4 regions of the Rhizobium sp. SG741 genome follow, and region 4 is predicted to be linked to each of the others. Evidence: predicted binding sites of a transcription regulator. Region 4 holds the regulator's gene; each other region holds the start of a gene.

What was found. The regulator LexA, encoded in region 4, represses DNA repair genes until DNA is damaged. The targets are predictions, from matches to a motif close to TGTTCNNNNTGTGTTCNG.
Region 1: a site for LexA is predicted at 2,012-2,029, ahead of recA (recombinase RecA). Genes of this name have one in related genera too.
Region 2: a site for LexA is predicted at 3,482-3,499, ahead of dnaE (DNA polymerase III subunit alpha). Genes of this name have one in related genera too.
Region 3: a site for LexA is predicted at 2,146-2,163, ahead of FHT29_RS23360 (ribonuclease). Genes of this name have one in related genera too.

Annotation. Positions count from the first base shown of each region.
Region 1 covers NZ_JAAZQP010000004.1:435,545-441,405, reverse strand. The annotation lists gene FHT29_RS13695 (pseudouridine-5'-phosphate glycosidase) at 1-857, opposite strand, end outside; gene FHT29_RS13690 (carbohydrate kinase family protein) at 904-1,848, opposite strand; gene recA (recombinase RecA) at 2,088-3,173, shown strand; gene alaS (alanine--tRNA ligase) at 3,346-5,861, shown strand, end outside.
Region 2 covers NZ_JAAZQP010000008.1:260,868-266,728, forward strand. The annotation lists gene proS (proline--tRNA ligase) at 1-189, shown strand, start outside; gene FHT29_RS21470 (lipoprotein-releasing ABC transporter permease subunit) at 216-1,526, shown strand; gene FHT29_RS21475 (ABC transporter ATP-binding protein) at 1,541-2,224, shown strand; gene FHT29_RS21480 (DUF5680 domain-containing protein) at 2,232-2,699, opposite strand; gene FHT29_RS21485 (hypothetical protein) at 2,784-3,380, opposite strand; gene dnaE (DNA polymerase III subunit alpha) at 3,735-5,861, shown strand, end outside.
Region 3 covers NZ_JAAZQP010000010.1:17,237-23,097, forward strand. The annotation lists gene FHT29_RS23345 (CaiB/BaiF CoA-transferase family protein) at 1-82, opposite strand, end outside; gene FHT29_RS23350 (DMT family transporter) at 101-1,060, opposite strand; gene FHT29_RS23355 (alpha/beta hydrolase) at 1,080-2,012, opposite strand; gene FHT29_RS23360 (ribonuclease) at 2,178-2,924, shown strand; gene ettA (energy-dependent translational throttle protein EttA) at 3,050-4,699, shown strand; gene FHT29_RS23370 (metalloregulator ArsR/SmtB family transcription factor) at 4,890-5,861, shown strand, end outside.
Region 4 covers NZ_JAAZQP010000004.1:175,637-181,497, reverse strand. The annotation lists gene eno (phosphopyruvate hydratase) at 1-138, opposite strand, end outside; gene kdsA (3-deoxy-8-phosphooctulonate synthase) at 288-1,127, opposite strand; gene FHT29_RS12375 (VOC family protein) at 1,124-2,011, opposite strand; gene lexA (transcriptional repressor LexA) at 2,436-3,158, shown strand; gene FHT29_RS12365 (ComEC/Rec2 family competence protein) at 3,139-5,598, opposite strand.

The DNA.
Region 1 (5,861 bases), 260 kb from region 4:
TTCAAGCTGCGACCGTCGGTGATGTCGAAGATGGTGCCGAGCAGGTACGGGGTGACCGCCTTGCCGGTGATTTCGTCGCGTTCGGCGCTGTCGAGGGCGCGCTGGATGTAGATTTCCATTTCCTCGCGCGGAATTTCGTCGGCTTCCGGCACCGGATTGGCGATCAACATGCCGCCATCGATGCCGAGCTGTTCGCGGGTGGTCTGGAAGTTGGCGATTGCCGCGGGGCTGTTCAGCGTCAGCGGGCTCGGCAGGCCGGAGGAGCGCGACCAGAAGGCCGGGAATTCCGCGCTGTCATAGGTGACGACGGGCACGCCGCGGGTTTCCAGCACTTCCAGCGTCTTCGGAATATCGAGGATCGCCTTGGCGCCGGCGCAGACGACGATGACGCCGGTGCGGGAAAGTTCTTCGAGGTCGGCCGAGATATCGAAGCTTTCCTCCGCGCCGCGATGCACGCCGCCGATGCCGCCAGTGGCGAAAACCTTGATGCCGGCGCGGGCGGCGGCGATCATCGTGGCGGCGACCGTGGTCGCACCGGTGCGGCGCTCGGCGATCGCGAAGGCGAGATCGGCGCGCGACACCTTCATGGCGGCTTCGGTCTTGGCGAGCGCCTGCAACTCTTCCGGCTCAAGGCCGATATGCAAAACGCCGTGGATGACGGCGATGGTTGCCGGCACTGCGCCTTCCTGCCGGATGATCGCCTCGACGCTGCGGGCCATCTCGATATTGCCGGGGTAGGGCATGCCATGGGTGATGATGGTCGATTCCAGCGCGACGAGCGGCGCGCCGCGCAGCTTTGCCGCAGCGACTTCCTTCGAATAGGAGATCGGAAGCAGTGGCGAGATAGGCTTGGTCATGGTCGTGTCCAATTGACTGAAACGGTAGAGGCGATTTGAGCAGGCTTCATGACAGTATAGCGGCCTCTGGAACAAGGGCCAACGTCGTCTTTAGCAGCTCGGGTGTGAGATTTTCGGCGGTGGCGAAGGGCGACTGCACGGTGATTGCCGCCGCAGCAGCACCGTGACGCACGGCCTCGCCAAGGTCGTGGCCGGCGAGCAGGGCGGCCAGAACTCCTGCGGCAAGCGAATCTCCCGCGCCGGTGACATCGGCGACATTGTCGACGATGGGCGGCTGCAGGCTGATGACGACATCGCGCGAGAACGCGATCAGTTCGCGCTTGCCGCGGGTGATCACGCCGCTCCGCAGACCGAGTGCGCGCAATTCGCTCACCCATTCGCGCGGGTCTTCCGGACGGCTCTCCGTCAGCGCCGCGGCCTCGGCTTCGTTGAGGAACAGGTGATCGATGCCGGCAAGGCACGGCTTCAGCCGAACCACCTTCGCAGGCGAAATCGCGATGGCGGCGACGGGTTTGCCGCAGAAGGACGCCCTTGCTGTGATGGCACTCAGCGTCTCGGCCGGCAGATTGGCGTCGCAAAGAACGAGGTCGGTCGCCTCGAATGCATTGCGAACGGCGCGAATCGCCAGGCGCCTGGGGACGAACAGCTTGTAGAGCTCCATGTCCGCAAGCGCGATGACCAGATTGCCGTCGCGTTCTAGGATCGCGGTGTAGCTCGGTGTCTTGCGGTCGAGGAACACGAAAGGCTTGTCGTCGATGCCGGCGTGGCTGGCGGCCTCGGCCACCATCTCTCCGGAGGGGTCGCCGCCGCGGGGCGAGATCAGCTTTACGTCGAAGCCTAGGCGGGCGAGATTGCGGGCTGCATTGAAGCCGCCGCCGCCGGGCTCCTCGAACCATGCTCCCGGATTGCTGGCGCCCGGCGCCGTCTCGCCGAAGATGCGACCGCGACGGTCGACATGGGCGCCGCCAAGAACGAGAATCTTCTTCGCCATATGGTTTTCCTCAGCAATCAAAAAGGCGAATCGGACCGGCCGCCAACAAGCCTGATCCGATCGTCGCGGACTCGTAAGTGCTTGGGAAGAAAGGAGAAAACAAAAGTAGAACGGAATTCATTTTACCTTTTTCTTTCAATTGCTTGTTGTGCTCTTGTGATTGGAGAACAAATAGAGTACAGAATTCTCATCGGCGGCGACATTGCTAGAGCGGCTTCAATAACCTAAAGGTGGATCGAATGTCTCAGAATTCTTTGCGGCTTGTAGAGGACAAATCGGTGGATAAAAGCAAAGCACTTGAAGCGGCACTCTCTCAAATTGAGCGGTCGTTCGGCAAGGGCTCGATCATGAAGCTCGGCTCCAACGAGAACGTGGTCGAAATAGAAACGGTTTCCACTGGCTCCCTGAGCCTCGATATTGCGCTGGGCATCGGCGGCTTGCCGAAGGGGCGTATCATCGAAATCTATGGGCCGGAAAGCTCCGGTAAGACGACGCTGGCGCTGCAGACGATCGCCGAAGCGCAGAAGAAGGGCGGCATCTGCGCCTTCGTCGACGCCGAACACGCGCTCGATCCGGTCTACGCCCGCAAGCTCGGCGTCGACCTGCAGAACCTGCTGATCTCGCAGCCCGACACCGGCGAACAGGCGCTTGAAATTACCGACACGCTGGTGCGCTCCGGCGCTATCGATGTTCTCGTCATCGACTCCGTCGCGGCGTTGACGCCGCGTGCCGAAATCGAAGGCGAGATGGGTGACAGCCTGCCGGGCCTGCAGGCTCGTTTGATGAGCCAGGCGCTGCGCAAGCTCACCGCTTCGATCTCGAAGTCCAATTGCATGGTGATCTTCATCAACCAGATCCGCATGAAGATCGGTGTCATGTTCGGCTCGCCGGAAACGACGACCGGCGGCAACGCACTGAAGTTCTATGCCTCGGTCCGCCTCGACATCCGCCGTATCGGCGCCGTCAAGGAGCGTGAAGAGGTTGTCGGCAACCAGACCCGCGTCAAGGTCGTCAAGAACAAGATGGCGCCGCCTTTCAAGCAGGTGGAATTCGACATCATGTATGGCGAGGGTGTTTCCAAAACCGGCGAACTGGTGGATCTCGGCGTCAAGGCCGGCATCGTCGAAAAGTCCGGCGCCTGGTTCTCCTATAACAGCCAGCGCCTCGGCCAGGGTCGCGAGAATGCGAAACTCTTCCTGCGCGACAATCCGGATCTCGCCCGCGAGATCGAGTTGTCACTGCGCCAGAATGCCGGCTTGATCGCCGATCGCTTCCTGCAGAATGGCGGCCCTGATGCCGATGATGGCGACGCCGCTGCGGAATAGCGGTTTCAGGGAGCGATCCCGGGCCTGATATAAGACCAAAATCCGAAACCGGCCGCATTGTCCAAGAGATGTGCGGCCGGTTTTGTTCGTGCGGCTGGACAGGGCCGGGAGCGAACGATAAAAGCCACTGACTTTGACGCAAGTTGCTGATGGCAGTACTGAAGGGCCCAATATGAGCGGTGTGAATGAAATCCGGTCGACCTTCCTCGACTATTTTAAGAAAAACGGCCACGAGATCGTGCCGTCGAGCCCGCTGGTGCCGCGCAACGATCCGACATTGATGTTCACCAATGCCGGCATGGTGCAGTTCAAGAACGTTTTCACCGGGTTGGAGCAGCGGCCCTATACGACGGCGTCGACAGCGCAGAAATGCGTGCGCGCCGGCGGCAAGCATAACGACCTCGACAATGTCGGCTATACCGCCCGCCATCATACCTTCTTCGAAATGCTCGGCAATTTCTCCTTTGGCGACTATTTCAAGGAGCGCGCCATCGAGCTTGCCTGGAATCTGATCACCAAGGAATTCGGCCTCGACGCCAAGCGCCTGCTGGTCACGGTCTATCACACTGACGACGACGCCTATAATCTGTGGAAGAAGATCGCCGGCCTCTCTGACGACAAGATCATTCGTATCGCCACCAGCGACAATTTCTGGGCGATGGGCGATACCGGTCCCTGTGGCCCCTGTTCGGAGATTTTCTATGACCACGGCGATCATATCTGGGGCGGCCCTCCCGGCTCGCCGGAAGAAGACGGTGATCGCTTCATCGAGATCTGGAATCTCGTCTTCATGCAGTTCGAGCAGATCAGCAAGCAGGAGCGTGTCGATCTGCCGCGTCCGTCGATCGACACTGGCATGGGTCTCGAGCGCGTTGCCGCCGTGCTGCAGGGCAAGCACGACAACTACGACATCGATCTCTTCCGCGCACTGATCGAAGCCTCCGAAGAGGCGACCGGCGTGAAGGCTGAGGGCGAACATCGCGCCAGCCATCGTGTCATCGCCGACCATCTGCGTTCCTCGGCATTCCTGGTCGCCGACGGCGTGCTGCCGTCGAACGAGGGCCGCGGCTACGTGCTCCGCCGCATCATGCGTCGCGCCATGCGCCATGCCCAGCTGCTTGGCGCCAAGGAGCCGCTGATGTGGAAGCTGCTGCCGACGCTCATCCAGCAGATGGGGCGCGCCTATCCTGAGCTGGTGCGCGCCGAAGCGTTGACCTCCGAGACGCTGAAGCTTGAGGAAACCCGTTTCCGCAAGACGCTGGAACGTGGCCTGTCGCTTCTGTCGGACGCCACGTCGGACCTGCACAAGGGTGATAGCCTGGACGGCGAAACCGCATTCAAGCTCTATGATACCTATGGCTTCCCGCTGGACCTGACTCAGGACGCGCTGCGTGCCCGCGGCATCGGCGTCGATATTTCCAGCTTCACCGACGCCATGGAGCGGCAGAAGGCCGAGGCGCGTTCGCATTGGGCAGGCTCCGGCGACAAGGCGACCGAGACCATCTGGTTCGAGCTCAAGGAAAAGTTCGGCGCGACCGAGTTCCTCGGCTACGACACGGAGGCTGCCGAGGGTGTCATCCAGGCGATCGTTCGGGACGGCGCCGCTATCGACAGTGCTTCGGCCGGCGACAAGGTGCAGATCGTCGTCAACCAGACGCCGTTCTACGGCGAGTCCGGCGGCCAGATGGGCGATACCGGTGTGATCTCCGGCGACAGCGGCAAGCTTGTTGTCGGCGACACCCAGAAGAAGGGCGAAGGCCTTTTCGTTCACAGCGCCGAGGTTTCGGAAGGCACGATCAAGGTGGGCGATGCCGTCGTGCTGACGGTCGATCACGCACGGCGCTCGCGCCTGCGCGCCAACCATTCCGCGACCCATCTGCTGCATGAGGCCCTGCGCGAAGTGCTCGGCACCCACGTCGCCCAGAAGGGCTCGCTGGTCGCGCCCGAGCGCCTGCGCTTCGACGTCTCGCATCCGAAGCCGATGTCGGCCGAGGAGCTGAAGATCGTCGAGGATATGGCCAACGAGATCGTTCTGCAGAATTCGCCTGTTACGACCCGCCTGATGAGCGTCGACGATGCGATCGCGGAAGGCGCGATGGCGCTGTTCGGCGAGAAATACGGCGATGAAGTTCGCGTCGTATCCATGGGGCAGGGCGTGCGCGGCGCCAAGGCCGGCAAGCCCTATTCCATCGAGCTTTGCGGCGGAACGCATGTATCCGCCACCGGCCAGATCGGGCTCGTGCGCATTCTCGGCGACAGCGCTGTCGGTGCCGGCGTGCGCCGTATCGAAGCCGTGACAGGCGAATCCGCGCGTGATTATCTTGCCGAGCAGGACGAGCGCGTGAAGAGCCTCGCTTCGGCGCTGAAGGTGCAGCCCGGGGATGTCGTTTCGCGCGTCGAATCTTTGCTGGATGAGCGCCGCAAGCTGGAGCGTGAATTGGCCGATGCCAAGCGCAAGCTCGCCATGGGCGGCGGCCAGGGCGGTTCTGCCGATGCGGTGCGCGATGTCGGTGGCGTCAAATTCCTCGGTAAAGCCGTTTCCGGTGTCGACCCCAAGGATCTCAAGGGGCTGGCGGATGAAGGCAAGGCCAGCCTCGGCTCCGGCGTCGTTGCGCTGATCGGCGTTTCCGAGGATGGCAAGGCCAGCGCCGTCGTTGCCGTCACCGAGGATTTGACCGGCCGCTTCAG
Region 2 (5,861 bases), on a different contig from region 4:
GTCCTGCTTGACGATCGCGACGATCGTGCCGGAACGAAGTTCGCGACGGCGGATCTGATCGGCGTGCCCGTGCAGATCATCGTCGGGCCGCGTTCGATCGCGGGCGGCGAGGTGGAAGTGAAGGACCGTAAGACCGGTGCTCGCGAGACGATGACAGTCGAAGCGGCAATCAAGCGGCTGGCCGGCTGATAGACAAAAGACAGGATGGAAGGCGAATGGCGGTGAACGTGGCAGTGGAACAGCAGGGAAATTCGCCCAAGGCCAGCCCGTCATCCCGTCCGTTTTCCGGATTCGAGAGACTTGTCGCGTGGCGCTATCTTCGCTCCAGGCGCAAGGAAGCATCGATTTCGGTCATTGCCGGCTTCTCGCTGGTCGGCATCATGCTGGGCGTCGCCGCGCTGATCATCGTCATGGCGGTCATGAACGGCTTCCGCGCCGAACTCTTCAAGCAGATTCTTGGCTTCAACGGCCATGTCGTCGTGCAGCCGATCGATTCGCCGTTGAACGACTATGCTGAGCTGGCTAAGAAGTTTGCCGCTGTTCCCGGTGTCACCATGGCCTTGCCGCTGGTGGAAGGTGAAACGCTTGCGTCCGGGCGGGGCGGCTCCGGCACCGGCGCGCTGGTGCGCGGCATCCGCGCCGAGGATATGACCAAGCTCAAAACCGTTTCCGATCATATCGTCTCCGGCGACATAGTCGGCTTTGCCTCGGGGCAGGGCGTGCTGGTGGGTACACGCCTTGCGCGGCAGCTGGGCCTGACGGTCGGCGACCAGATCACGCTGACGGCGCCCGATGGCGATGTGACGCCCTTCGGCGTCAATCCGCGCGTCAAGGCTTATACGATCTCCGGCCTCTTCGAGGTCGGCATGTCCGAATATGATTCCTCCGTCGTCTTCATGCCGCTGGAGGAATCACAGCTCTTTTTCAACGCCGAAGGCATCGTCGAGAAGATAGAACTCTTCGTCAGCAATCCGGATGATGTCGATGAGCTGAGGCCGAAGATCGAGGCTGCCGCGGGTCGGCAAGTGTTCCTGACCGACTGGCGGCAGGTCAACGAGACTTTCTTCTCGGCACTGCAGGTCGAGCGCAACACCATGTTCATGATCCTGACGCTGATCGTCCTCGTGGCTGCGCTAAATATCATTTCCGGTCTGATCATGCTGGTGAAGGACAAGGGCAGCGATATCGCCATCCTGCGCACCATGGGCGCGACGTCCGGGGCGATCATGCGCATCTTCTTCATGACAGGTGCGGCCATCGGCGTGGTGGGCACATTCGCCGGCGTTCTGCTCGGTGTCCTGGTCTGCCTGAATATCGAATCCATCCGGCAGTTCTTCTCCTGGATTTCGGGCACGGTGATCTTCAATCCGGAGGTCTACTTCCTCAGCAAGCTGCCGGCCCAGATGAATATGAGCGAGACCGTCTCCGTCGTCGTGATGGCACTGACGCTGTCTTTCCTTGCCACGATCTTTCCGGCCTGGCGTGCCTCGCGGCTCGATCCGGTGCAGGCGCTGCGCTACGAATAAGGAATTCGCATTTGATGAAAGGCAACGTCGTTCTCCAGCTTTCGGGCGTGGAGCGTCATTACGGGCAAGGCGATACCCAGCTATCGATCCTGAAGGGAGCCGATTTCGCCCTGCGCAGCGGCGAGATCGTCGCGCTGGTTGCGCCCTCCGGTACCGGCAAATCGACGCTCCTGCATGTGGCCGGCCTGCTCGAGCATCCCGATAGCGGCGAAGTGCTGATCAACGGTCAGGCATGCGAAGGCCTGTCCGACGACAAGCGCACGGCTGTCCGTCGCAGCGAAATCGGCTTCGTCTATCAGTTCCACCATCTGCTGCCGGAATTTTCGGCGCTTGAAAATATCATGATGCCGCAACTGATCTCAGGTCTCTCCCGCAAGGAGGCGAGTGAGCGCGCCGCCCAGCTTCTCGATTACATGCGCATCGGCCACCGCGGCGATCATCGCCCGGCCGAATTGTCCGGCGGCGAACAGCAACGCGTCGCCATTGCGCGCGCCGTCGCCAATGCGCCTCTGGTGCTGCTGGCCGATGAACCGACAGGCAATCTCGATCCCGCAACGGCGCATTATGTCTTCGATGCCCTTGAAGCGCTGGTGCGGCAGTCGGGTCTGGCGGCATTGATCGCCACGCATAATCACGAACTCGCAGTCCGCATGGACCGCCGCGTCACATTGAGCGAAGGCAAGGTGGTCGAGGTCTGATCGCCCGTTACGGAACGATCAGCCCGCCGCGATAATCCAGCTCGTAGGCCTTGCGCTCCTTCACCATGATGACCTCGTGACCGATAAAATGGTCGCAGCCGCCGGTGCTGCGATCGACGTAATGGCCGAAGGCGTGTTCGAATTCGAAGCCGCCGAGAAAGCGTTTTTCATCGAGATAAAGCCGTAGCAGCGCTGATTTGATGACCATGCCGGCGCTTCGCCCGTCGATCAGGTCCGGCTCGACGATGCGGCCGAAGTAGTTCATCGCCCAGACCGGCTCGTCGTCATGCCAGACCAGCTCCTGCCCGGCGAAATCCGTGCCACCGAAATAGCTGTCGAGATAGCGCCAGCGGCCATTGGCATAGCCGATGTCATGCGAGCCGCTTCGGCAGGACGGCAGTCTCTCGCCATCTCCGACATAGGTCTCGGCCTTGGCGATGACAATGAAATCGTTCAGCTCGGCAAGATCCAGCATGGCCCTCTCCAATGATGGTGAGTGACCACAATGCCATGGAATGTGCAGCGCGTAAAGAACATATAGTGAACAAACGCTGTGTTGCTATTGTCCGTCTCCGCAGATTTTCTGGCCGAAGTCGTCCTGCCAGTCCTCGATTTTGACTGTTCTGGCGTCTGCCTTGATATCCTTGCCGTTCTTTGTCGCCTTGCCGGTCAGGACATTGTAGTCGCAGTTGTAGCCGGAATCGGGTTCAAGCGTATCGCGGGACACATAGGTATAGCCGGCAACGACGAAGCTGTTGTTGCGGTAGGCGAGTGTCAGCGTCTGCTCCCAGCGGTCGCGTCCGACGCTGTCATTTTGCGACGTGACAGTGATGGATCCGTTCGGCAGTGCCGCGATCGACGGTTCCTGGCCGACCATGCCGTCAGGCCCCACGCTGCCCCATATCTTGTTCGGCGCGCTGACTGCCAGATTCAGCAGCGCATGTTCGCCACCGCGCAGATAGATGTAGATGCCGATCGGATTATCGGCCTGATCGTCGGGAGCCGATGCGACCAGCAGGGCGAGATCCGGCTTGCCGTCCTTGTTCCAGTCGCCGATCGCCGCGTCGATGATACGGTCGGGCGCAATGGCGTCCCCGGCATGCGCCGTGGTCGCGACCGAAAGCAGGGTGAAGGCGGCATAAGTCAGTGATTTCATGATGATCTCCCCTTTGTTCCTGCATAGCCTCGGGTTGATCGAGCGTCCATCGGCAAGACGAAATATCGGACGATGAAATTTATTGATGCATCTATTGACTCCCGAACAAAAATAGAACAAAAAAGAAACATAACGAGTAAGGAGCGCGTAAATGACCGATATCATTCGAGACGTTGCAGCATTCACCTCCATCGTGATGTTCGTCGCCAGCTTTTCCCTCATCATGATGGCGATGTGAATTTTATTCCCATACGAGCACGTTGCCCCCGAGTTTGATGGGAGCAACTCATGGACTTTGTCGTCCGCAATGCCGAGAATGGTGGTGATTCATTCAGGCATGCGGAAGGGTATGAGATGGCGGATAAGGGTGGCAGCGGTGCAGCGATTGCGCCAGTTGGCGAGGCGCCGGAATTCGTGCATCTCCGGGTTCATTCCGCCTATTCCCTGCTTGAGGGCGCGCTGCCGCTCAAGAAGATACTGGCCAAGGCCACCGGCGACAATCAGCCGGCTATTGCCATCACCGATACCAACAATCTCTTCGTCGCCCTGGAGTTCTCCCAGAAGGCGATGGAGGAGGGGCTACAGCCGATCATCGGCTGCCAGGTATCGATCGACATGGAGGATGGCGGCGAAGGCGAAAAGCGCGGGCCGCAACAGGCCCTTGCCAAGCTGCCCTCCATCGTCCTGCTCGCCGCCACGGAGCGGGGCTATGAGCGTCTTGTCGATCTGATCAGCCGTGCCTACCTCGGCGGCGAGGGCAATCATGCCGTTCACATCACCGCCTCGTGGCTGGAGGAGATCGGCACCGAGGGCATGATCGCGCTTACCGGCTCGCTCGGCGGGCCGGTCGATATAGCGCTGAAAGAGGGGCATGCGCCACAGGCGCTATCCCGGCTGCTGACGCTGAAGCGGCTGTTCGGCGACAGGCTGTATGTCGAACTGCAGCGCCACGGCACCTATGATCGCCGTCACGAACAAAAGATGCTCGCACTCGCCTATGAGCATGCGCTTCCGCTGGTTGCCACCAACGAGGCTTTTTTCCCCACCCGCGACGATTACGATGCCCACGACGCCCTTATGGCGGTCGCTCACAATGCCATCGTCTCGGACGATACGCGTTTCCGCCTGACGCCTGATCACTATCTGAAGAGCCGTGCCGATATGGCGAAGCTGTTCTCCAATCTGCCAGAGGCGCTGGAGAATACCGTCGAGATTGCTCGGCGCTGCTCCTTCGTTCTGCAAACGCGCAAGCCGATCCTGCCACGCTTCACCGGCGCCGCCGATGATGAGGAAGAGGCTGATCGCGCCGAATCGGCGGAGTTGCGCGCTCAGGCGGTCGAGGGTCTTGATCAGCGTCTCGCTTCGCTCGGCATGGCGCCGGGCTATGTGGAAAAGGACTATCGGGAGCGGCTGGAATTCGAGCTCGGCGTTATCGAGGGTATGAAATTCCCCGGCTACTTCCTGATCGTTGCCGACTTCATCAAATGGGCCAAGCGGCATGATATTCCCGTCGGGCCGGGCCGTGGTTCGGGCGCAGGCTCGCTGGTCGCCTATGCGCTGACGATCACCGACGTCGATCCACTGCGCTTCTCGCTGCTGTTCGAGCGCTTCCTCAATCCATCACGCGTCTCGATGCCGGACTTCGATATCGACTTCTGCCAGGATCGGCGCGAAGAGGTGATCCGCTACGTGCAGGCCAAGTATGGCCGCGAGCAGGTGGCGCAGATCATCACCTTCGGTTCGCTGCAGGCGCGCGCCGCCCTTCGCGACGTCGGCCGCGTGCTGGAGATGCCCTACGGCCAGGTCGACAAGATCTGCAAACTGGTGCCGAACAATCCTGCCAATCCGACACCGCTCAGCAAGGCGATCGAGGAAGAGCCGCGCCTGCAGGAGGAGGCTGACAAGGAACCGGTCGTCGCCCGCCTGCTCGATATCGCCCAGAAGATCGAAGGACTTTACCGTCACGCCTCGACACATGCCGCCGGCATCGTCATCGGCGACCGGCCGCTCTCCAAGCTAGTGCCGATGTATCGCGATCCGCGCTCCGACATGCCGGTCACCCAGTTCAATATGAAATGGGTCGAGCAGGCCGGCCTGGTGAAGTTCGACTTCCTCGGCTTGAAGACGCTGACGGTCCTGAAGACAGCCGTCGATTTCGTCGCCAAGCGCGGCATCGCGATCGATCTTGCCAGCATCCCACTCGAGGATAAGCCGACCTACGATATGCTCTCGCGTGGCGAAACGGTCGGCGTGTTCCAGGTGGAAAGTGCGGGCATGCGCAAGGCTCTCATCGGCATGCGCCCGGACTGCATCGAGGACATTATCGCGCTGGTGGCGCTCTATCGCCCCGGCCCGATGGAGAATATCCCGGTCTACAATGCCCGCAAGCACGGTGAGGAAGAGATCGAATCGATCCATCCGAAGATCGACTACCTTCTGAAGGAGACGCAGGGCGTCATCGTCTACCAGGAACAGGTGATG
Region 3 (5,861 bases), on a different contig from region 4:
CCCAGGGGCCGGCGAGCACACGAGCAAGCTCGATGACTCGAATACCGGACAGCGGAGGTTTCTTGGTTTTCTGGTCTGTCATGTCGACCCGCTCTCTCGCTTAAGGCGTGAATGCTGTTGCAGATGTATCGGATACCGGCTTGGAAGCAAAGCGCCGCTCGCGCCAGAGAATGTAGAGCCCGGAGCCGATGATGATGAATATTCCGAGCCACTTGATCGCATCCGGAAAGTTGCCGAAGACCAGCCAGCCGAAGATCGTCGCCGAGACGATCTCGAAATATTGCAGGGGAGCAAGCGTCGAGGCTGGCACGGCACGATAGGCGTGTACGGTGAGGATGCCGGCGGCGGCTGCGCTGGCGCCGACGCCGAGCAGATAAAGCATGGCAATCAGGTCCGGCAGGACGGGATCGAGGATGGCAGAACCGGTCGCACGGCCGATCGCAAGCAGGATCAGGCTGAAGCCGACGCCCCATATGCCCGTTTGAAACTGCATCGACCATGCATCCTCGCTATGGGAGACGACGCGCGTGATCATCACGTAGACGGCAATGCAGAGCGCGGTGACGACGGGCAAAAGCGCCACGAAACCGACCTCTTCGAAGCTTGGCTGGATGATCAGCATCGCGCCGAAAAAACCGACGGCGCAGGCCGTGTAGCGCCGCCAGCCGATGGTTTCCTTGAGGAAGATGCTGCTGAGAATGGTCAGCATCATCGGCTCGACGAAAAAGATGGCGATGGCATCGGCGACTTCCATGACCTGCAGCGTCGTCACGAACGAAACCATGGACAGCGTGAGCACGCCGGCGCGGATGGCATGCACGCCGCTGCGACGCCATGTCCATACGCCCCATTGTCCAAGCATGGCCATCATCGGCAGCGCAAAGAGCGATTGGAAGATGAAACGCGCGGCGGTGACTTCAGCCGGCGGAATGGTGGCTGCCGCGAGCTTGGAGAATATGTCGATGATCGGCGAGAGGACGACGGAGAGGAACATCATCAACAGGCCGAAGGTCAGCTCCGACTGCGGCAATCGAAGCGAGGTGCCGCTGCTGGCATTCATTGTAGAATTCCTTTGAGAATCAGTTCCTTGCCGTCACCTTCTCACACCAGTCGGCAAAGTCGGAAATGGCTTGGGCGGCGCCGATTTCGTTCAGCGTCTCGTGCCGCATGTCCGGATGGATCGCGGTTGTAATATGAGAGAAGCCGGCATTTTTCAAATGGTTTGACAGCCAGGAAATCGCTTTTCCGTTGTCGGTCGCCGGATCCTTGCCGCCTCCCGTCAGATGAATCGGCTTGTCACGCCGCAGCCGGTCGAGATAGGTCTTCTGCGGGGCGCGAAAGCTGAGCTCGAATATGTCAAGCCAGAGCGAGACAGATGCATTGAAGCCGCAGAGCGGATCGGCGATGTACTTGTCCACCTGCTCGGGAACGCGCGAAAGCCAGTCGAACTCGGTGTGGCGGTTCGGGATGGATTTGCCCCAGGTAGCGAAGGTCAGTTTCGGCAACGGCCCGCTGGGGACGTCCGATCCTTTGAACATGCGCTCCGTCTTCAGGATGAGCTGGGCGGCGCGGCCGGCGAGGCCGGGATTGAAGTTGGAGTTCCAGACCGCGACGGCATCGAATTTATCCGGATGCGTGACGACCGTGTTGAGGCTGATCAATCCTCCCATGGAGTGACCGAAGAGAATGATGGGCAGGCCGGGATGGGCCGTCGCGGCAAGCTCGCGCATGGCCAGCACATCAGAGATGACCTGCCCGACGCCGTTTCTTCGCGCGAAACGGCCGATTGGAGCGTCGGCAGCAATAGTCTCGCCATGGCCGCGATGATCATGGGCATAGACATGAAAGCCGCGCGCGGCCATGGCTTCAGCAAAAGCTGCGTAGCGGCGTGAATGTTCGGCAAGGCCATGAGATATCAGGAGGATGCCGCGTGCATCGCCTTTAGCCGGCGAATGATGATAGGCAATCGTCGCGCCCGTCGGGCTTTCCAGGCGTTGCGTCTCGGCGAACATGCATGGTTCCTCCCCATTTGGACGAAAGGTCATCATTCGGTTGATTGCAATGGATAACGATCGAAGCCCACAGAAATAAATCTTCGCAAGCCATGTGATTCAGGGTTGCATCTACTCAACCAAACTGCTTATTTGTTCCTATAATGTTCTAATTGGAGGCATGAAATGAAGCATTTGCTTCGGATATTTGCGGTTGTGCTCCTTTCGGCCGGAACGATCGCCAGCGCGGCGGCGCAGGAGCAGAGCAGAGGGCGGACGCGCTTTATACTGGCGGCGAGCTGGGAGCCGGCGTTTTGTGCGACGAACCAGAAGAAGGCGGAATGCCGGAACCAATCGTCGAACAACTATGACGCCACAAATTTCTCGCTGCACGGCCTTTGGCCGATGCGGCAGGAATATTGCGACGTTTCGGACGATTTGAAACAGGCCGACCGCAGCAGCGATTGGAAGGATCTACCGGCGGTTCAGCTGTCGCAGGAAGTCAAGGCAAAGCTCGACAAGGTCATGCCGGGCACCCAGTCCGGCCTCGAACGCCATGAATGGATCAAGCACGGCACATGCACGAAGCTCAGCGCCGATCAGTTTTTCTCGACCGCTGCCGGTTTGATCGCCGAACTCAATGCATCGGCTGTGCGCGATCTTTTCGCTGAGAATATCGGCAAGGAGTTGGATGCCGAAACCATCAAGGCCGCCTTCGACCAGAGCTTCGGCGAGGGTGCCAATGCGCGCATCAAGATGAGCTGCCGCCGGGTCGGCAATACCAGGATGATTTCGGAATTGACGATCGGCCTCTCCGAAGATGCGATCGATCCGCAGCAGGGCGGCGAGCCACGGCTTGGCAAACTGATCCAGGGTGCCGGCAGCACGTCGTTCGGGTGCGATCGCGGCGTGGTGGATGCGGCCGGTTTCTGAGGAAATACGGGCTTTATGACTCGGATAATGCCCTCGGACAAGGTTTCGCCGTTGCCCGAGGGCGGGGTTTCGCCTACATAGCGGCACAATTCACAATGTTGTCCGCCCGTGGAGTAACCCAAGCTATGGCACGTCAGTTCATTTATCATATGGCCGGTCTGAATAAGGCCTATGGCGCCAAGAAAATTCTCGAGAATATCCATCTCTCCTTCTACCCCGATGCCAAGATCGGTATTCTCGGTCCGAACGGTGCAGGTAAGTCGACTGTGCTGCGGATCATGGCCGGTCTCGATAAGGAGTATACCGGCGAGGCCTGGCTGGCCGAGGGTGCCACCATCGGCTATTTGGCGCAGGAGCCGCAGCTCGATCCGGCGAAGACGGCGCTCGAAAACGTCATGGAAGGCGTTGCGGCGAAGACTGACGTCCTCAATCGTTACAACGAACTGATGATGAACTATTCCGACGAGACGGCGGAAGAGGGCGCTAAGCTCCAGGACATCATCGACAGCCAGAATCTCTGGGACCTGGAAAGCCAGGTTGAGATGGCAATGGATGCGTTGCGCTGCCCGCCTGGCGATGCCGACGTCACCAAACTCTCCGGCGGCGAACGCCGTCGTGTGGCGTTGTGCAAGCTGCTGCTGTCGCAGCCGGACGTGCTGCTGCTCGACGAACCGACCAACCATCTGGACGCCGAAACCATCGCCTGGTTGGAAAAGCATCTGCGTGCCTATCCGGGCGCCGTGCTGATGATTACCCACGATCGCTACTTCCTGGATAACGTCACCGGCTGGATCCTCGAACTCGACCGCGGTCGCGGCATTCCCTACGAAGGCAACTACTCCTCCTACTTGCTGGCGAAGGCGAAGCGCATGCAGCAGGAAGGTCGCGAAGAGGCCGGTCGCCAGAAGGCGATCGCTCGCGAACAGGAATGGATCGCTTCCAGCCCGAAAGCCCGCCAGTCGAAGTCCAAGGCCCGTATCCGCGCCTATGACGAGTTGGTCGATGCCGCCGAGAACCAGCGTCCCGGCGATGCGCAGATCATTATTCCGGTCGGTGAGCGTCTCGGCCAGGTGGTCATCGAAATGGAAGGCATCAACAAGGGTTATGGCGACCGAATGTTGATCGAAGGTCTGTCGCTGAAGCTGCCGCCGGGCGGTATCGTCGGCGTCATCGGTCCGAACGGCGCCGGCAAGACGACGCTTTTCCGCATGATCACCGGCCAGGAAAAGCCGGATAGCGGCAGCATCCGCATCGGCGACAGCGTTCATCTCGGCTATGTCGACCAGAGCCGTGACGCACTCGATGGCGGCAAGACCGTCTGGGAAGAGATTTCCGGCGGCGCCGAAGTCATCAAGCTCGGCAAGTATGAAATGAATTCGCGCGCTTATTGCGCGACCTTCAATTTCAAGGGCGGCGACCAGCAACAGAAGGTCGGTAACCTCTCGGGCGGCCAGCGCAACCGCGTGCATCTTGCCAAGATGCTGAAGGCCGGCGGCAACGTTCTGCTGCTCGACGAACCGACCAACGACCTTGATACGGAAACGCTTGGCGCTCTCGAGATCGCGCTTGAAAACTTTGCCGGTTGCGCCGTCATCATCAGCCACGATCGCATGTTCCTTGATCGTCTGGCCACGCATATCCTCGCTTTCGAAGGCGATAGCCATGTCGAATGGTTCGAAGGCAACTTCGAGGATTACGAACAGGACAAGATGCGCCGTCTCGGCGTTGACAGCATCAATCCGAGCCGCGTCACCTATAAGCGCCTGACGCGATAAGCTTCTGCTTTTGCTCTTCGAAAACCCCGGCTTGACCGGGGTTTTTGTTTATCCGGCGTTGGCATTCGGTGTTCCGTTTTCGGCAGAAACTAACAGATTTCCGATGTCAAACCGCGTCGGCGATCGTTTGGCTCTTGCAGAATGCACCCAAATCACATAAAGATATCTTTATATCTTGATTGGGTGTGGAATGACTGATGTTGTGAAGCTCGGCTTGGATGAGGTTGTGGACGTGCTGAAAGCCGTCGGCGAGCCCACGCGGCTGCGGCTACTGGCACTTCTTGCCGCCGGCGATCTGACAGTCACCGATCTTACCGAAATTCTCGGCCAATCACAGCCCCGCATTTCGCGGCATCTGAAACTGCTTGGAGAAGCGGGCCTGATCGACCGCTATCAGGAAGGCGCCTGGGCCTATTTCCGACTGAAGCAGGACGGCAAGGCCGTGATGATGGCACGAACGCTTCTGCGCCATACGGCGGAGAAGGATTCCGTGTTGTTGCGCGACGGGGAGCGTCTTGCTTCCGTGAAGCGCATTCGCGCCGAGCGCGCGCAAGCCTATTTCAGCCGGAATGCTGCCGAGTGGGATGAGCTGCGCCGTCTGCATGTCGCCGACGAGGATGTCGACAAGGCGCTGATCGAATTGATAGGCCCGCAGCCGATCGATTCCTTTCTCGATCTCGGTACCGGCACGGGCCGGATGCTGCAGCTGTTGGCGGGTCACTATCGCCGCGCCATCGGCATCGATGCCAGCCGCGACATGCTGGCCGTAGCCCGCGCCAATCTCGACCGTTCCAACATCATGGCCGCATCGGTGCGTCAGGGCGATATTTTCAACCTGCCGCTCGAGCAGCAGGATTTCGATCTGATCACCATTCACCAGGTACTGCATTTCCTTGATCAGCCGCAGATCGCGGTTGCGGAAGCGGCGCGAATGCTGCGGCCCGGCGGTCGGCTTGCCATCATCGATCTCGCGCCGCACGGGCTGGAATATCTGCGCGATGAGCATGCGCATCTGCGTCTCGGTTTCTCGCATCAGACCATATCCGATTGGCTGAAATTGGCCGGGCTCGATGTCGAGCAGGTACAGGATCTTCATTCGGGGAGGGAAAGCGGTCAGGCGTTGACAGTCACGATCTGGCTGGCGCGCGACCCGCGGTTGCTG
Region 4 (5,861 bases):
ATGCGCGCCGGTCGACGCACCCGACGGAACCGCCGCGCGGCCCATGCTGCCATCTTCGAGGTAGACATCGACTTCGACAGTCGGATTGCCACGGCTGTCGAGAATCTCGCGGGCGATAATGTCGGTGATTGCGGTCATGATAGCTTCCTGCTCGCTGGTTTATAAATCGATTGAAATGGTCTTAATCGAAGACGCGGAAATTACAATGCCGCTCCGCACCCCGATTTCGCACTCCTGCAGGCCCCGTAACGCAAATACATGTCAGCCTGTTGAATGCCTGATATTTCTCAAGCCTTGGCGATGGCGTCGAAGGCAAGCAGCTTCTCAAGAAGCCGCGGCATATCCTTCAGATAGACCATGTTCGGGCCGTCCGACGGCGCATTGTCCGGATCTTCATGCGTCTCGACGAAAACGCCGGCGACGCCGACGGCGACGGCGGCGCGCGCCAGCGTCTCGACGAATCGGCGATCGCCGCCCGTCGAACCGCCCTGCCCGCCGGGCTGCTGCACGGAATGGGTCGCATCGAAAATCACCGGCGCGCCCATCGCCGCCATGATAGGCAGCGAGCGCATGTCGGAGACCAGCGTATTGTAGCCGAAGGAGGCGCCGCGCTCGCACAGAAGAATGTTCGGGTTACCGCTGTCGTTCAGCTTGGCAAGCACGTTCTTCATGTCCCAGGGAGCCAGAAACTGTCCCTTCTTGACGTTGACGACGCGGCCGGTCTTGGCGGCGGCAACCAGCAGGTCTGTCTGGCGCGACAGGAAGGCCGGGATCTGCAGGATATCGACCGTCTTGGCGACGACAGCACACTGCTCTTCCGTGTGAATGTCGGTCAAGACCGGAAAACCGTATTCCTTTTTCAGATCGGCAAAGACTTCCATGGATTTTTCAAGGCCGATGCCGCGCTTGCCGGAGAGCGAAGTCCGGTTCGCCTTGTCATAGGAGGATTTGTAGACAAGGCCGATGCCAAGCTTGCCGCAGAGTTCCTTCAGGACGCCAGCAACCATAAAAGCATGCTCGCGGCTTTCCATCTGACACGGACCAGCAATAAGCGACAGCTTGGCGGTGTTGGAAAACAGAACCTTGGAGGCTCCCTCGCCGACGATCACTTCAGAATTCGTGCTCATGCTATCTCCTCGAAGGCGAACAGGGCGCCCGGTCCGGGGGCCAGCCTTGTCAATATACGATTGTTCTTACGCGTGTAGGTGACGCCGTTAGCAGCGAAATGCGACGATGTCACGGAAAGATCGCGTGTTTTGAAAAGGATTGCGCGCGCCTGCAAGCCGGGATCGTCCGAGTGAACAGGCAAATCGTAAAACGCTTCCATGCCTGCCGGCGTCAGGAGCTCGATATCGGCATTGGCCGCCCTGATCGTCAGACCGAAAGAATGTTCCGATATCCAGGGTTCACCGACGATCGCTTCGAAGAAAGTGCGGAACGCGGCCGGGGTGGGTGTCGATATCGCCACCCGCGCAATGCCGGTGACGCCGTTTTCATGGCGCTCCAGCACGCTGCGATCGGCCGGCAGCGGATTGATGCGCTGGCAGCAGAAGGCCAGAAAATCCGGCGCACGCAGATCGGCGGCGAAAGCGAGACGAAAACCGGCGACGGTCTCCGTTCCATCCGGCATTTTCATGGGACGCGAGAAATCCAGCATGCGTCCCGCCGAGATGGCGCTTACCCGAAAGCGCTCATCATCGGCGACAGCATCCTCCGAGCCGAACACCACGGCTGAAAAGCCGTCTTCACCGAGCCGGAAGCGATAGGCCTGATCGCGCGCAACGAAGACATTCCCCGCGCCGACGCTCTCCTCACATTGCTCAGGGGATGCCACTGCCAGCGGTTCAAGATAGGTCTTGTCCGCAAAGAAGACGCAGGCATTCTCGGTGCCGAACGGATGCCGGGCGTCGGGCGCGACGGTGAAACCGAGCTTGCCGAGCCGCTCGCGCGCCAAAGCGAGATTGACGGTCGGCAATACGAGATGATCCAGCGGATGCGGCGACAAAGTCATGATGTCTCCTATTTTCCTGCGCCCGCAGGTTTGCGCCCATCCATCCTCCAATTCAAGATGAAAGCAAGACGATAGAGGCGCAAGACGACCGCATGTCCTGTCGAAGACGCCAGATCACGCGGCTGATTCTTTGATCGGTACCGGAATCGCATGTCGTGAAAATGGCTTTCATCCATGCGTCAGCTACTCAAGGTAGGCTGCATGCGCCCAATGAAGCACTAAAGAGCATTTCCTTATGTTTTCCGATATGTTAGCGCGGATATAACCATATGAGACTTTTATCGGGTCCACCCAGTGATGTCGAATATTTAACTGTCCGTGCAAAGCTTTACCGAAATTTAAGTACTTGCGGAACACATATGGAACATATAGTGTCCGTTCTGGATTTGTTTCACGCTTTTCTCGATTCTGGGGTTCCAAGACGATGTTGACGCGCAAGCAGCAGGAACTGCTTCTCTTCATTCACGAACGGATGAAGGAGTCCGGCGTGCCACCATCTTTCGACGAGATGAAGGACGCGCTGGATCTTGCATCCAAATCCGGTATTCACCGTCTGATCACGGCTTTGGAGGAACGAGGGTTCATCCGCCGGCTACCGAACAGGGCCAGAGCGCTTGAGGTCATCAAGCTGCCGGATGCCTATAATCCAAGCCTGCAGCCGCGCCGCGGCTTTTCGCCGAGCGTCATCGAAGGCAGCCTTGGCAAACCCCAGCCAGTTGCGCCGCCTGCTCCGCCAAAAGTGGCGAACGACGACCAGAACAGCTCTGTTTCGGTACCGGTCATGGGCCGCATCGCCGCTGGCGTTCCGATCTCGGCCATCCAAAACAATACCCACGACATAACCGTCCCTGCCGACATGCTCGGCTCGGGCGAGCATTATGCGCTGGAAGTAAGAGGCGATTCAATGATCGATGCCGGCATTTTTGACGGCGATACGGTCATCATTCGCAATGCAACGACTGCCAATCCGGGCGATATCGTCGTCGCGCTCGTCGACGACGAGGAAGCGACGCTGAAGCGCTTCCGCCGCAAGGGGGCCTCCATCGCGCTCGAGGCAGCCAATCCCGCTTATGAGACCCGCATCTTCGGGCCGGATCGCGTCAAGGTGCAAGGCAAGCTCGTTGGCCTCATTCGCCGTTATCACTGACCGGTGATGCTCGGACGATCGGCGCGCCGAATGTGCCTGTGCGCCAATCGTAGGTTCTGTGCCGAGCCCATGGGCGCTGTGGATTTTCGAACGCAGTAACCACATTTGGCTTGTCGGTGCTGAGGTCCATCTCAATGGACCCTGTTTGCCGCAATGTGGCGCCTGTGAAAAGCATGGCGCCGGAGCGGCAGCGATCCAGGCGTAGTCGTACGGGAGTGACGACGATATTGGCCGTATCGCAGGCCGGCGACAGGTAAGCTGCGTCCTCGATGGTGACCAGCATCGCGCCATTTTCAAGCATCGCGACGCACCATGCGCCCTTTTGGCAAGCAAAACTGCCCTGCATGGCCTGGTCGAGTGCTTCATCCATTGCCTTGCGAACTGCGCCCTGCTCTTCGACGCTCAATCGCCGGCGATGATCCGTCTTGCTGATCTGGGGAAGGCGGCTATTAACAGGAAGGATAGTCGGAGGTTGATGCTCGCTCGCAACCAGCGCCCTCTGCCACTGTTCGAAAATGAAAGCCTGCGGCCTTTCGCGATTTGTTGCCAGTATGTCGTCCTGTCGCAAGGCAACCAGAACACCATCCTCGGAAATCATGAGATCCGGTTTGGGCACGCCAGAGCCGAATGCTGCCACGCCGAGGGAAGAAAGCAGCAACAGCAGGCCCACATGGCGCACGCTCGTTCGCAACATCGTCATGAGCAGAAAGCCTGTGATGAACGTCGGCATAAGCCAGGCGGGCTGGCGGCCGAAGGTAATATCGCCGCCCCACCCCGCCACCGTTTTGGCGATAGCGATGACCAACTCCAGTCCCTCGCCGGTGATTTGCCAAAAGGGCCCGTCGAGGCCAAATGGCATAAGCAACATTGCCGCCATGCCAAACGGCATGACGACGAAGGAGACTATCGGCATCGCAGCGAGATTGGCTGCAAGTCCGTATGTCGCCAACCGGTGAAAATGCTCGATCGAGAAGATCGCCGTCGACGCGCCGCCAATGAAGGAGGTCGACAATATGCCGCCGAAGAAGCGCGTAACGAACAGCAGGGGGCTCAGGAGCCTGGAGCGCGAAAGAATATTTTCCCGATGCTGGCGCCGTTTCCAAAGCGTGTAGCCGGATACCAGCGCCAGCGTCGCGGCGTAGGACATCTGAAAGCTCGGTCCGAGCACCTGCGACGGCGACAGGCTGAGAATGACGATTGCCGAGAGCGCAACGTTGCGCAGACTGATCGACGGCCGGTCGAAGAGCACGGCAACCAGCATGATCGCCATCATGATGAAGGCGCGTTCGGCCGACACGCCAAAGCCGGAAATGAGATAGTAAGCCGTCAGGGTTACCAGCGCGCCGAAAGCGGCTATCTTCTTGGTCGGCCACGCCTGCGCCATGCCGGGAAACAGGCTGAACAGATAGCGCAGGCCGATATAGAAGATACCGGCCGAAAGCGCCATGTTGAGGCCGGAAATGGCAATGATATGCGTGAGCCCGGCCATTCGCAGCGCTTCGGTCGTTTCGTCCGAAAGCGCGCGTCTCTCATCGGTGACAAGTGAGGCCGCGAAAGCGCCGGTGTCGCCGGGCAAGGTTCTTCTAATCCTGTCGCCTATGCTGTTGCGCAGGCCGGCAAGCCAGATATCCGCCTTGTCCGACACCGAATCCGCCGCAACATCACTGGCCGGTGACAGCAGGGTCGGCTTTCCAAAGGCAAAGCCGTTTGCACCGATGCCGTTGAAATAGGAACTGAACGCGAAATCGTTGAGATCAGGCAGAGCAGGTCCGGCCGGAGGCGTCAGTCGCGCCTTGCCCTGGATGCGGTCGCCGAGGTTGAACGGTTCTGCCTGTTTGCGCACGAAAATGGTGACGCGCTCCGGCGGTCTGCGAATGGCCGGCTTTTCTGTCTTGTCGACTTTGACGACGTATCGCCAACCTCCGTTATCGTAGGATTCTCGCCTTTCGATCCGACCTGTGACGGTCGTGGTCACAGCCGAGTCGAGCATGACGGTCGATGCCCGCCAGCTTTCCCACTGTGCCAGAGCCATGCCCAGACAAACCAGCATGCCGGCGAAGAGGACATGCCGAAGCACGCGGCCCGCTTCGCGCCTGAAAAGAAAGCTGCCAGCCAGGACCAGAAGCGCAGCAAGGACCGTCTGCGGCGGCGGATCGATATCGGCCTTGAACCAGAAGATCGTGCCGAGGCCCATATAGATCGGCGCAAACAGGATGGCACGACCATGCGCGGCCTCCTCTTCGATCAGGCGCCAAACAAAGGATCTGATGCGACTGACAGCCAGGTAGAAACGCGCGACCGGCGGCGCCTGATCCTGCGTCCGCTCCCGCTGCTCCGCTTTGGCACGAGAAACAAGGGGCGTGGCGGCATGGTGAGGCTCTGCAGGCCCAGGAAGATTCCTGCCATCCTCCTGCTGCTCCGGTGCCTCTAAATTAGGCATTCACTGCCTGCCCCACGCAAAACTACAGCTATGACGCGATTTTTGCCGTCACCATTCGGTGAATTCAACCAAAATCGGCACACCCACTGCCAAATTGCGCCATTTACCGGAACGGGGGGATCAAATGCCCTACTGCATTGCCCAAAAGTTGATACCGCAACGCACAATTCGGCATTAGGATAACTTGGCATTAGGCTCTGGATCATATAGCTAGTCGGTAGTCGCTTAACCTTTTGGCGCTTTTTATGGCGTCAATCCCGCCA